Regions from separate parts of the Paenarthrobacter sp. NPDC058040 genome, predicted to be linked through region 2. Evidence: riboswitches for the same ligand, from Rfam matches in the RefSeq annotation. Region 2 holds a riboswitch; each other region holds the start of a gene.
What was found. A riboswitch is a leader RNA that binds a small molecule or an ion and turns the genes downstream of it on or off. The one in region 2 is predicted to bind S-adenosylmethionine.
Positions count from the first base shown of each region.

Region 1 (3,267 bases), on a different contig from region 2:
TGATGGCGAGCTTCGCACCGCAGGTCGTGCATAGAAGCCACCGACGCCGGCGACGCTACAGCGCGCCGCCCGCCAGGCCGTCGTCGTCCGTTCCGAAGTCCTCGTGGCTGTAACTGGCACGATGCCCATTAAGGCCCTTGGCGTCGAGCGTCTCGTTCAAGGCATGGGCCAGCAAGTCCCGCTCGATCGAGGGAAGGCTCAAAGCCCCGTAAAGATAGGCCTGGACTTCGACAATGCCGGACATGCCACCAACGCCGAAGTACGCCATCCAGACTTGTTCCAGCGTCAGGTCCACCGCCTCGAACGCTATCCTGAAGCGTCTTCGTTGTTCGTCCTCGCCTCCACGGACCGCCATGGCTCACCCCCGGTCACGAACCGAGCCCCGGCAACGCCTCGATTACTTCCTGCGCAATTTCGTGCAGCGGCCGGCCTTCCCTGCTTGATCTGGCGATCAGATGCAGTATGGTCTCTCCCTCGCTCAAGTGAAGCCTGGCCATGATGACTCCCTTGGCTGTGCCATTGGTCTCACGCTGGCTCAGAGTCGCCTTGAGCTGATCACTGAGCATCGCCACGCGCTCGCGGGCCTGGACGTTGATCAGGAAGATCGAGGCCTGCGCGGCAAAGACCTCCAGGAGCTGTATCAGGCGGGGAGAGGAGTACTGGGGCATTTCCCAGTAAATCTTGATGGCGCCAAAGGCGAGGTCACTGGAAAGCAACGGAACGCTCACGCAGGAACGGAACCCCAGATCCGCCGCCGCCGCACACCATTCAGGCCAGCGCCCGTCGGTGCGCAGATCGTCGACCTTCACCGGCTGGCCGGAGGCCCAAGCTGTCAGGCACGGGCCCTGGCCAAGTTCGTATTGAAGCGCATCAGCCCGGGCAACCAGGCTGCTTGTCGAAGCGGTACTGCTGCGCCTGCCGTCGGCATCCATCAGCGACACCCCCGCACCGGAGGCATCGTCGACGGCCAACACGGCGGCGTGGGTGATCAGCCCCAGAGCGCTGGAGACGGTTTCCTCACTAAGGAGCATTTGGGATGCACGCGCAAAAACTCCAACCAATTCATCGGCCAATGGCATTTCAGCTCCCACGGCCAAACCCCTTTCATTGCATCACGAGCCGCCGGACAGGCACGCTCCGACGGGCGTCGGCGTTCGGGGTTGGCATCATTGACCTCACGCAGGGCACCTGGCCGCTCAGAATGCCTCTCCAGTACCAGCCTATAATAAGTATCCTTACAATTACAGATGCCGCGGCCCTGGACGATCGAGGACGAGGCAAAGGGTCCTCACGGCGAAGCAGTGAAAGGCCACGTCGATGCGGTAATCGTTACGCAATGCGCCCTTCCTTGACGCGCCATTTCTCCCCTTGACGCCGCAAGACACCGTGTTTGTTGGCCCGCCCGGGCCCGCCCTAGATTCGAGCCATAGGTCAAGAGTCAGCACGCCAAGGACCGGCTGGTGCTGTGGCAACCCTCAGGCATTGAAGTGGCGGGGTGCTCCGGAAACAGACCTGGCCGCGCCTGCGGCAAGCGAATGTCGAGCCGGCTGTCTGCGGCCCCTGAAGCACGAGGAGCTGCATGAACGCGCCCCAAACAGCTACGCAAACCAGAGTCAGCCTCTTCCAACCCATCACCCTCGGGCACCGCACGTTCGCCAACCGGCTCTGGCTTTCACCGATGTGCCAGTACTCCGCGGAAGACGGCATCCCGGGACCGTGGCACCTGGTCCACCTCGGGGCACGGGCAGCGGGCGGCTTCGGCCTGATCTTCGCCGAGGCCACGGCTGTTTCCCCGGAAGCCCGCATCTCCCTGGGCGACACCGGCCTGTGGAACGACAACCAGGAGCAGGCCTGGCAGGACATCGTCGACTTCGTCCACGAACGCGGCACCAAGATCGGCATCCAGCTTTCCCACGCAGGCCGGAAAGCGTCCCTGCGCTCCCCGTGGGATGCGGTACCGGGCCCCCTGCCTGTTGAAGACGGCGGGTGGACTCCCATCTCTGCCTCCCCCTTGGCCTTCCCCGGATCGCCCGAACCAAAGCAGGCCACCGAAGCGCAACTACGAAGCATCGTGGAAGACTTCGCGTCCAGCGCCGTCCGTGCGCGCGGTGCCGGGTTCGACGTCGTCGAAATCCAGGCCGGGCATGGTTTCCTCCTGCACACCTTCCTCTCTCCTCTCTCCAATGAACGCACGGACCACTACGGCGGCCCGCTCCAAAACCGGGCCAGGCTGCTGTTGGAGGTTGTGGACGCCGTCCGGCAGGTCCTGGGCACCACGGGCCCTTCACTCTTCGTCCGGCTTTCGGCCACGGATTGGCTGGAGAACGGCCTCACTGTCCATGACACTGCCGAAGTTTCGGGCTGGTTGCGGGAGCACGGGGTAGATCTGGTGGATGTTTCCAGCGGCGGCATCCTTCCGGCCGGGATTCCGCTCGGTCCGGGCTATCAAGTGCCGCTCGCCCAGCACATCGGCGCCAAAGCGGAGGTGCCGGTTGCCGCCGTCGGGCTCCTCACGTCGCCGCAGGAAGCCGAAGGGATTGTCGCATCGGGAACTGCCGATGCAGTTTTCGTCGGCCGGGCCGGATTGGCGGACCCGGCGTTTGGGCTGCGGGCCGCGCACGAACTCGGGCACAAGCCGGCAGAACAGCTGTGGCAAAAGCAATACGTACGCGCGATCTGGAAGTAGGGGAATTCCATGAGCAAGTTTGCACTCGGCATTGAACTGGACGGCGATGGAGCCCACCCCGCTGCCTGGCGCCAGGCCAACCACCCACCGACGGAGCTGCTAACGCCAAAGCGCTTCGCCGCCGTCGCGTCGAAGGCCGAAGCCGCCGGCTTCACGTTCGCCACCTTCCGCGACGGCACTGGGCAGGGCAGCCCCAACGTGACGGGCCGCTTGGACACCGTGGAAGTCGCAGCGTTCGTGGCTGCCATGACGGACCGGCTGGCCCTGGTTCCCGCCGTGAACACCATCCATGCGGAGCCATTCCACCTTGCCAACCAACTGGCCAGCCTGGACTGGGCATCGAGGGGCCGCTCAGGCTGGCTGGCCGAGGCGCTGGAGTCGCCGGCGATCGCCGCGAGCTATGGTTCGGAACCGGTCCAGGACCGGAACGTGGTCCAGCGCGAGGCCGCAGAGGTAGTCGCGGCCACCCGTCGTCTATGGGACACGTGGGAAGACGGCGTGTTCATCGCCGACGCCGCCAACAACCGCTTCCTGGACCTGGACAGGTTCCACTACGCGGACTTCAAAGGCGAATTCTTCTC
Region 1 is NZ_JBHVRN010000013.1:14,344-17,610, reverse strand. Features, by position in the region: gene ACFVSJ_RS17915 (GAF and ANTAR domain-containing protein) at 1-3, shown strand, start outside; gene ACFVSJ_RS17910 (hypothetical protein) at 56-355, opposite strand; gene ACFVSJ_RS17905 (GAF and ANTAR domain-containing protein) at 369-1,079, opposite strand; SAM riboswitch class IV at 1,430-1,540, shown strand; gene ACFVSJ_RS17900 (NADH:flavin oxidoreductase/NADH oxidase) at 1,580-2,686, shown strand; gene ACFVSJ_RS17895 (LLM class flavin-dependent oxidoreductase) at 2,696-3,267, shown strand, end outside.
Region 1: linked by a shared signal. The riboswitch ahead of ACFVSJ_RS17900 (NADH:flavin oxidoreductase/NADH oxidase) and the one ahead of ACFVSJ_RS16235 (hypothetical protein) in region 2 are both predicted to bind S-adenosylmethionine.

Region 2 (3,267 bases):
AACGTACCGGACAACCTGTTGCGGCCGCGGGTTGCAAGGCCCCGGACAACTTCCTCGTGGATTTGTTCGTCGGCCACCATGGCCGGGGTTGCGTAGGGGTCCGTGCCGTAGGGGGAGCGCCCCTCAGCGCGTTGGGCAAGGGCCAGGACGAAGACTGAACCGAAATGCCGTGCCAGGAAACCAAGGAGCCGGCTGCGTGCGGAGGCTGCCTTGGGCATCCCTGCGTGTTCCCCGAGGAGCTTGAGCCAGTGGGCTTCGTGCCGGCCCTCAGCTTCGGCCAGGGCAAGGAGGATCTGGCGTTCCTCGCCGTCCCGGCGTTGCGCGAGTTCGCGGTAGACGGCAGCCTCGGCCCGTTCGTCCGCCAGGTACTGACGCCAGCGGCGGATGTCCGACTGCGTGGGCGTTCGAGGGATTTCTTCTTCGGGGCGGGAATCCGGAGCGGGGCTCGACGGACCATGGGATTCCTGGTGCTGTTGCACTGCTTCTCCTGTGCTCGGTGGGACGGTTACGGCCCCTTTGCACCGCCCACTGTACCGCTTATTTCCGCGGATTTTCGGCTGGTATTCCTCAACAGGAATGTTCGGCATGCCTTAATTCCGGCCCTTTTGGCACCGGAGCTCCGGCGCTGCGGAACCCTGCCTTGACCCCTCCCAAAGGCGGTGCTCAGATGGATAGACAGGGGCGGGGCATTTCCCGCATTTCGGTCAGTGGACCGCTTGGCGCGGCCCATGGGACGGAGGTTGAAACATGAGCACCGAATCACATCCGCACCACCCGGAACGGGCCACCATCGAATCGGATCCGGCCTACGACTACAACGAGGACCAGGAAGTGGATGAGGCCTGGACCGAGGACGACGAAGTGGCCGACGACGACGAACGCGTGGTGCCGCTCGACGGGCCCGAGGAAGAATTCCGCGGGGACGGCGACGAGCTTTAGGCCTCGTTGAGGGAGCGCAGACTGAATCGCCGTTCGCGCCCGGCGATACGTCCGACGGCGGCCACAGTCACCATCAGCGTCCGCGATGTGGAACACCACTGTGCGGTGCGGACGGACCGTGCCAACGCGTCTGCGAGGATCCTTGGCTCAGGATGGTGAAAGCTCAGTGCTTCGCCGCCAACAAACAAAGTCACCGCCCCTCCGACGAGGTCGACGGCGGGAATCACCGGAACAGTTTCGGCTGCGGTGAGGCTCGGGATCGGGAGGCCGGGTTCAGCTTGGTACGGCACGGACTTCTCCTTGGTGGAGTGCTCTTGCCCGCCCGGTTGTCTCTGGTCCGGTACGGGCCGCTTCCTCATCCGAACCACCCGTGAACATGGGGTTGGTGCGTGGCCAGTCGGAGCTTGGCGCCACATCTCTTGAAGCTGGGTCCTATCCTAAGCCCTTGCCGCTGCGGGCCCGCTCTGTTCCGTTGTGTGGCCCGCTCAACGCGCTTCGCGCCGGTTTTAGCACGCAGACCCGGCCCCGCAACGCGTGACTGGGGACGAAACAAACGGCGGCACCACCCGCGAAGGGTGATGCCGCCGTCGTGAATTGCTTTGGGTTGCAACCGCCTAGGCGGCAGGAGTGGTGAGTTCCTGGTCGGCCACCCGGGTTCCCGCAACACGGTCCGTCCAGGCTTTCATCACTGCGGGGTCGGTGGGCTTGCTGAACAGCGAGACCAGCACGTAGACCACAGCAGAGGCGATCAGGCCGTAGTAGATCGGTTCGTTGGCGTAGATTCCGTCCAACGGAGCCTTGGCATTGATCTCCAGGACGATCATGGTGCCGAGGGTCACTACCGAACCCACGGCCATGGATGCCGCTGCTGCCACACCCGTACCGCGCTTCCACACCAAGCCGCCAATGATGGCTACCAGGAGGCCGCCCACCAGGATGTCGTAGGCAATGGTCAGCGCGGCCACGACGTCCTTGGTGCTGATCGCGATGATGATCGCCACGATGCCGAGTCCCAGGACCCAGTAGCGGTTGGCCTTGACGTCGTGCTCCGGGTTCTCGGTGTCGTCGGTGTTGATGGTCTTGCCGAACCAGCTGGCCACGAACGGCACAACGTCTGCACGGGCAACCGTTGCCGCAGCGATCAGGGCGCCCGATGCGGTGGACATCATGGCTGCGACGGCTGCGGCCAGGACCAGGCCACCGATGCCGATCGGGAGCAAGTGCGTGGCAACTTCGGCGTATACGTCGTCCTTGGCCTTGATCTCAATGCCGGACAGGGCAACGCTTGCGGCCATGCCGATCAAGGCGCCGGCCAGACCGTAGAGGATGCAGTAGACGCCGGCCGTGGCACCGCCCCAGCGTGCAACCGTGGGGGTTTTGGCCGTGAAGACGCGCTGCCAGATGTCCTGGCCGATCAGCAGGCCGAGTGTGTAGACCACGAAGTAGGTGATGATCGTCTGGATTCCGATGCCATCGATCTGGAAGAAGCTGGCGTCGACGCGCTCGCGGATTCCATCCAGGCCACCAGCGGCATTCATGGCGAAGGGCAGCATGAGGAAGAAGATGCCCACCGTCTTGATGACGAACTGCACCTGGTCAGCCAGGGTGATTGACCACATCCCGCCGATGGTCGAGTACACGAGGACGATTGCGCCGCCGATGGCGATTGCCAGCCAGCGCTCCCAGCCGAAGAGGACCACGAAAATCGTTGCGTAGGCACCGGTGGAGGTGGCGCAGAGCATCAGCGTGTAGGCGAGCATGACGATGCCGGAAGTCTGGGTCGCCTTGCTGCCGTAGCGCAGGGTCAGCATCTGGGACACGGTGTAGATCTTGAGCTTCTGGATGGTTCCGGCAAACAGGAGGCTAAGCAGCAACACACCCGAACCGATGGCCACCACGAGCCACATGCCGGAGATACCGAATTTGTAGCCCAGGCCGACGCCGCCGACGGTGGATGCGCCACCCAGGACGACTGCGGCCATGGTGCCGGTGTAGAGGAACGGTCCCAGGCGGCGGCCGGCCACCAGGAAGTCGCTGTTGTTCTTGGTGCGGGACTTGCCCCACCAACCGAACGCCAGCATGGCAAGCAAATACACCACCACAATGGCGATGTTGATGAACGAAGAGTCCATGAGTGGCTCCTTGGAGCTGATGCACGGAGGTTGGGGTATTCGACGATACTCCTGCAGGGCGTCGAAGTCTCTGTGCTGACGAACGGAGGTTTGGACGTGTGTTGTGTGCCTCACAGACAACACTTGTTGCCTATGAGGATATGTTGTGATGGGAGTAACAGTCAAGGTGCTTTGGTCATGGTTCCGCGGATTCTGA
Region 2 is NZ_JBHVRN010000011.1:49,116-52,382, reverse strand. Features, by position in the region: gene ACFVSJ_RS16245 (VIT1/CCC1 transporter family protein) at 1-479, opposite strand, end outside; gene ACFVSJ_RS16240 (hypothetical protein) at 748-939, shown strand; gene ACFVSJ_RS16235 (hypothetical protein) at 936-1,229, opposite strand; SAM riboswitch class IV at 1,245-1,364, opposite strand; gene ACFVSJ_RS16230 (sodium:solute symporter) at 1,554-3,071, opposite strand.

Region 3 (3,267 bases), on a different contig from region 2:
CAACCGCGTCGGCCGGCCTGGAGCATACGCAGCCGGTCTGCGGCATCGGGCGTGAGGTAGACGCGGCTGACCGGCGAGATTCCCACGAACCACACCACCGTGCCGGCGACGATGACCGCTCCGGCACGGCGATAGGGATACTTCCCGCTCATGGCATGAAGGTTAGACCTGTTTGAGGGCCTTCTCCAGATCCAGGATGAGGTCGTCCACGTCCTCGAGGCCCACGGACAAACGGACCACTCCATCAGAGAGCCCAATGGCCGCGCGACCTTCCGGACCCATGGCACGGTGAGTGGTGGTGGCCGGGTGGGTGATGAGGGACTTGGAGTCGCCCAGGTTGTTGGAGATGTCGATGACGCTGAGTCCATCGAGGAGCGCGAACGCGGATTCCTTGGCAGTACGGCCGCCGGACGGCGAGAGTTCGAAGGTCAGCACGGTGCCGCCGGCCTTCATTTGCTTGGTGGCGAGCTCGTACTGCGGGTGGGATCTCAGCAGCGGGTACTTGACCCAGCTGATGGCAGGCTGCTGTTCCAGCCATTCGGCGATCTTCAACGCCGAAGCGGAGCTGTGGTTCACGCGGAGCCCGATGGTCTCCAGTCCCTTGGTGAGGACCCAGGCGTTGAACGAGGACAGCGAGGGACCGGTGTGCCGCATGAGCTGCTTGACCGGGCCGTCGATGAATTCCTTGGTGCCCAGGATCGCGCCGCCCATGACGCGTCCCTGGCCGTCGATGTGCTTGGTCCCGGAGTACACAATGACGTCGGCGCCCAGGTCTCCACAGCGCTGCAGCAGGGGAGTGGCAAAGACATTGTCGACGACGACGGTCGCCCCCGCGGCATGCGCCAGTTCGCTGACGGCCGCGATGTCCACGATTTCCTGCATCGGGTTGGAGGGCGATTCGAAGAAGACGGCGGTGGTCGGCTCGGAGAGCGCTGCACGCCACTGCTCAAGGTCCGGTCCGTCAACGAAGACAGTCTCCACGCCCCAGCGCGGCAGGATCTCGTTGAGGATGACGAAGCAGGAGCCAAAGAGTGAGCGGGCGGCAACCACGCGGTCGCCGGCAGCCAGCAGGGCACCCAGGGCCGTGAACACTGCGGACATGCCGGACGCCGTCGCAAAGCATGCTTCGGTGCCCTCAAGCAGGCGCAGGCGCTCCTGGAACGTGGCGACGGTCGGGTTGCCGTAACGGGAGTAGACGAAGCGTTCGTCCTCGCCTGTGAAGGCGCGTTCGGCTGCGGCGGCTGATTCGTAGACGAAGCCTGAGTTCAGGAAAACAGGCTCGGCTGTTTCCTGGAAATTGGTACGGTCAAGGCCACCGCGAACGGCCTGGGTGTCTGGGCTCCAGCCGGCGGCGTCAGGGTTGAAAGTCACTTTTAGTCGTTCCCCAGGTTGGTGGGCAGGCCACGGTTCTTCCAGCCATTCACGGTTCGTTCGCCGTAACGGTCAGGTTCCCCCTCGAAGCCTTCAAGGACGTTGTAGGCCGTGAATCCGGCCTGGGTGGCGGCGATGGCGGCTGCGATGGAGCGCTGGCCCGAGCGGCAGATGAAAACAAGTTCCACGCCGTCGCCTTCGGGAGCCTGCTGCTGCAGGTCCTCGATGAAGCGGGAGTTCGGGATGCCACCAGCCAGGTTCCACTGGATGAACAACGGATCGTTCTCTGTGGCCTTGGTGTCGGGAATGCCAATGTGGGCCCATTCGCCCTCGGTCCGGACGTCCACCAGGATGGCGCCGTCTTCAAGCTTTGCCCACGCATCCTGCGGGGTCAGGTCACCGGCGTAGCTCATGCGTGGCCCTCGAATACTTCCTCGTAATTCTCCAACTCGTCCACGGCGCTGGCTACTGCGGCGTCGGAACTGGCGACGGCGGCAGGCAGGATCACGGCCTGGGCGACGATGACGTCGGTGCCGTTGAAGGTGGCCGCGGGATTGCCGTGCAGTACGTAGCCCTCGGCCAGGGCATTGCTGATGCGCTCGCAGAATTCACGGGTGTCGGGACCCGTGATCAGGCGGTAGGAAAGCTTTTCTTCAGTGGGTTCAGGCATTCGTGGTGCTCCTCAGTCACGCTTGCAGTTCGAAGTGTCGAATACGCCGAGTAGTCACCTGAGGCACCCCGCCGCGGGAGAGGGTTGCCGACCAGCAAGTCAGGGCTTAACGCTGGTGCTCATTACTCAAGAAAAACGTAACATCCGTGGCGCCATCGCCGCATTTGGGGACTGCGCCGCCGTCGTCATGTTGCGTAACCGGTACCCTGCAGGGCCGCTGAAGACGGGACCCAAATGTGACCTCCGGGGAGCATAATTGACGCAGTACGACCCCCTGTAACTTCGCATGAAATCAGGTCGCGGTGAACGGACACAGCAGTTCTACACTCAAGCCCATGCTTCATTTTGGATGGTTCGTGGGCCACGGCTTCGGAGTCCAGGGTTGGGGGACTCCCGGCTACGGGCTGGGTTATGACTGGAAGAAGCCCGCGTTGTACCAGGAAGCCGTGAGGGCGTTCGAGCGATCCGGCCTGGACTTGTTCATCATCGAGGACTCCCTGACTGTTCCGGACACCTACGGAGGTACCGCCGAAGTGTCCTTGGCGCACGCGTCCTTCGCTCCCAAGCACGATCCCCTGGCGCTGGTGCCATATTTGCTTTCCGCCACCGAACACCTCGGAATTGTGCCGACCGTCAGCGCGTCCTTCTACCCGCCCTTCACCGCGGCGCGCCTGCTGGCGACGCTGCAGCACTTCTCCGAGGGCCAGCTTGGCTGGAACGTGGTCACGTCCGGCAGCGACCTCGCCGCGCAGAATTACGGGCTTGACCAGCAGATCGAACACGACTTGCGGTACGAGAAGGCCGAGGAGTTCGTCGACGTCGTTAGGCGGCTGTGGCGGAGCTGGGAACCGGGCGCGGTGCTCGAAGACGTCGAGGCCGGGCGGTTCGCCGACCACACCAAAGTGCACCCCATCAACCATCAGGGGGACTTCTTCAAAGTCCGGGGACCGCTCAACACCGCGCCGTTGCCGGAGGAGCCCGTGCTGGTGCAGGCAGGCGCCTCGCCCCGCGGCAAGGCGTTCGCCGGGGGAAACGCGGACGTAGCGATCGCGTTGGCCCGCGGCGTGGACGGCATGAAGGCCTACCGTGACTCCATCCGGGAGGAGGCGGCGAAGGCGGGGAGGAACCCCGACGACGTGAAGGTCCTTTTCGTGTTGAAGCCCACCGTGGTGGGTTCCACGGCGGAGGCGGAGGAACTGCGCGCCCAGCGGCGTGAGCTCACGCAG
Region 3 is NZ_JBHVRN010000012.1:105,297-108,563, forward strand. Features, by position in the region: gene ACFVSJ_RS17495 (hypothetical protein) at 1-152, opposite strand, end outside; gene ACFVSJ_RS17500 (O-succinylhomoserine sulfhydrylase) at 163-1,371, opposite strand; gene ACFVSJ_RS17505 (rhodanese-like domain-containing protein) at 1,374-1,784, opposite strand; gene ACFVSJ_RS17510 (DUF1737 domain-containing protein) at 1,781-2,041, opposite strand; SAM riboswitch class IV at 2,055-2,168, opposite strand; gene ACFVSJ_RS17515 (NtaA/DmoA family FMN-dependent monooxygenase) at 2,344-3,267, shown strand, end outside.
Region 3: linked by a shared signal. The riboswitch ahead of ACFVSJ_RS17510 (DUF1737 domain-containing protein) and the one ahead of ACFVSJ_RS16235 (hypothetical protein) in region 2 are both predicted to bind S-adenosylmethionine.

Region 4 (3,267 bases), on a different contig from region 2:
TCTGCGTTGCCACCAAACCGATGTTGGTAGTGATGGCTGCGAGCGCGGCAAGGGCGGTCTGCGCGTCGGGGCGGCCTGCGACGTCGAAGTCGTGGATCTTGCCGAGGTGTTCACGGAGGCGGAGCCCTTCTCCGAGGAAGAAGGCGGTGAAGAGGCCACGCTCGGCCGTCTGGGCGACGCGGCGGAAGGACTCGAAGTCAGTCTGCGAGCCGCTGGCCGGGTCCTTCCAGACCGTGGTGTGGTTGACGCCTTGGAAGAAGACGCCGAACTGGATCTGCCCGTTGCCTGCGATGCGGTGATGCTTGGTCATGGTTCTGCTCTCTGGATGTGTTGCTCTGGGCGGGGCGTGCGCGTCATTCAGGCCGCTGCGTAGCGGTTGGCGGGGCGGGGAAGGCTGAACGCTTCACGAAGCGTTGATCCTGGAGCCGGTGGAACCACCAGGCCGCTCTCGTGCAGGGCGGGCAGAACTTTGTGGGCCAGCTCAGGGAGGTCGATGTCCAGGACGGCAGGCTTGAGGCGGACCCCGTCGGCGGCCGCAAACAAGGTGGTGAGGAGGTCGATGAGGCCCTGCGCGTCGCCGACGTACCGGGCGCCGCCCTGCCATTCTTGGTACGCGTCAAGCTCGGCCAAGCGGTCCTCGGCAGACTGGCCCCGGGAATCAAGGATGACGTCCAGTTCCACGAGGGTCCGCGGCGCACCGGCCGCGGCTGCTGCCTGGGCTGCTTGCGGGAGGGCTTCGGCGGTGTCCGCGGACACCAGTGCCACATCAGCTTCGACGGCGGGAAGCAGGCCGGCGGGGGCGAAGACCACCAACTGGCCCTGCAACGGACGCGGAATGATGGACGGGCCTTTCACCGAGAAACGCTCGCCCTCGAAGTCGGCGTAATGCAGCTTGTTCCGGTCGAGGTAGCGCCCGGTGGCTGCGTCGCGGATCACGGCGTCGTCTTCCCAGGAATCCCAGAGCCTGCGGCTGGCTTGGACCACGTCGGCTGCTTCGCTTGTTGCTTCATGCGCCGGCAGCGGTGTCCGGCCCACCGAACGCGCTTCCTGCTCCACGTTGGCCGCGTTCACCAACCAGCCGGCCCTGCCGTGGGAGGAGTAGTCGAGGCTTGCCAGTTGAGTGGCCACATGGAACGGCTCAGTGAAGAGCGTTCCGGCTTCCGGTACCAGTCCAAGCGAACTGGTGATGGGGGCGGCGAAGGCGGCCCGTTGGATCGCGTCGAGCCGTCCGGCGATACCGGTGCTGCCGGCGTCCACAACGCGCGTGTCCTTGAAGGTGGCCAGATGGAAGCCCGCAATGTCCGCCGCCTGGACGGTCTCACGGATCCGCTGGCCCCCCAACAGTGCCTGCGGCTCATGTAGGGCCTTTCGCCATGCAGCCGGGTGGGCTCCATCGCCGTCGAGCTCCAAGGCCACCACACGTGAACGGAATTCGGGTACAGAGTTGGAAGGCATGATTCTCTCTTTTCAGAGGCCGCCACGCGGCCGGTTGACATTCACTTGCCGCACATGCGGCCAGGTCTGTTTCCGGAGCACCCCGCCACTTAATGCCTGAGGGTTGCCGCAGCACGAGCCGGTCCTTGGCGTGCTGACTCTTGACCTGGGATTGAATCTAGGAGCAGCTCCAAGGAATGTACAAACGGTCCCGACGCGCGGAGTCAACGCGGGAAACACCGCGTCAAAGGGCTGCCAAGTTCGTCATTTTCCGGTATTCCGGGAGCCCGGTGTGACTTTCCGTTGCGCCGGATTGAGCACCATGTAGCCCAGTTGAGCCGGGTGACAACCGGGCTTTGGCACCGCCGTGGGCGTCCGTAGTGTCATGACATGCCGAAGCCATCCGTGACCCCCCTGTCAGTCCTTGACCTCAGTCCCGTCTCAGCCCACCAGAGTTCAGGCGACGCCCTGCGGAGCACCATCGCGCTGGCCGTCGCCGCCGAAGCAGCGGGCTATTCGCGCTATTGGCTGGCGGAGCACCACCTCAACGACGGCGTGGCAGGTTCGGCCCCGCACATCCTGGCGGGCCTCGTGGCATCGGCAACCCGGACCATCCGGGTGGGCACGGCGGCAACCCTGCTGGGCAACTACCGTCCGCTGCAGATTGCGGAGAGCATAGGAACCCTCGCCGCCGTGTTCCCGGACAGGCTGGACCTGGGCTTTGGCCGTTCGGGTCCGCCCAAGTCCCCCAGCGAGCCGGCCCCGGGTTTCGTGGCGCCGGATGCTGTGGACGAGCCGGGCGAACGAGTGGTGGACGGCCTGGTTGTCCCGGCACCCCGCCCGATCTTCGGCGCGGTCCTGCCCCGAAAATTCCGGCTGCAAGGCGAACTCCTGGGCCGCTTCCCCGGGGACACGGACAACTTCGAAAACGATGTCCAGGACATCATCGGCTTCTTCACGGGCGATTACCGCACCAAGCACGGCGAGGAAGTCACGGCCACGCCCGCCCTGGGCCAGGCACCCCAGTTCTGGATCCACGGCTCCACGGCAGGACCCAGTGCCAGGCTCGCAGGCAAGCTTGGCCTCCCCTTCGGCGCCAACTACCACGTGGCCCCGGCCACCGTCCTGGACTCGATCGCGGAATACCGGGCCCACTTCAAGCCCTCGGCGACGCTCCAGGAACCGCGCGTGATCGTCTCCGCCGACGTCCTGGTGGCCCCCGAGGAGTTCAGTGCCAGGCGGCTGGCCCGCGGTTACGCCCAGTGGGTGCACGGAATCCGGAGCGGCCAAGGTGCCGTGCCGTATCCATCGCCCGATGACGCCACCGAATTCACCCTGGACGCCGAAGCCGAAGCATTGGTCAAGGACCGGCTGGACACCCGCTTTGTGGGCGACCCGCAGCAGGTGAGCGAAAACCTGCGGACCCTGCAACGTGCCACCGGAGCCCAAGAACTGTTGATCACGACGATCGCCCATGACCCCGCCGACCGCGAGAACTCCTATCAGTTGCTCGCCGAGGCCTGGGGCCTCTGAAGAACCTGTCCATGACCCACACCGAAAAAAGGAGCACCATGACTACGCAAACGACCGAAACCCAGGAAGACACCCAGCTCATCACCGCGGAGGAAGCTGCCGCGTTGATCCAAGAGGGTGTCCTGCTCATTGATGTCCGCAGCGAAGGCGGCCGCGCCAGCACCGGCGCAGTACCCGGCGCCGTGATCGTGAACCGGGAGCACGTTGCGGAAGACTTCGCGCCGGATTCGCCTCACCGCCTCAGCCAGGTCACCGGGCCCGACCAGAAGATCGTGGTCTTCTGCGGCTCCGTGAACGGCT
Region 4 is NZ_JBHVRN010000018.1:78,766-82,032, reverse strand. Features, by position in the region: gene ACFVSJ_RS21760 (NtaA/DmoA family FMN-dependent monooxygenase) at 1-310, opposite strand, end outside; gene ACFVSJ_RS21755 (LLM class flavin-dependent oxidoreductase) at 358-1,455, opposite strand; SAM riboswitch class IV at 1,492-1,601, opposite strand; gene ACFVSJ_RS21750 (LLM class flavin-dependent oxidoreductase) at 1,825-2,967, shown strand; gene ACFVSJ_RS21745 (rhodanese-like domain-containing protein) at 3,006-3,267, shown strand, end outside.
Region 4: linked by a shared signal. The riboswitch ahead of ACFVSJ_RS21755 (LLM class flavin-dependent oxidoreductase) and the one ahead of ACFVSJ_RS16235 (hypothetical protein) in region 2 are both predicted to bind S-adenosylmethionine.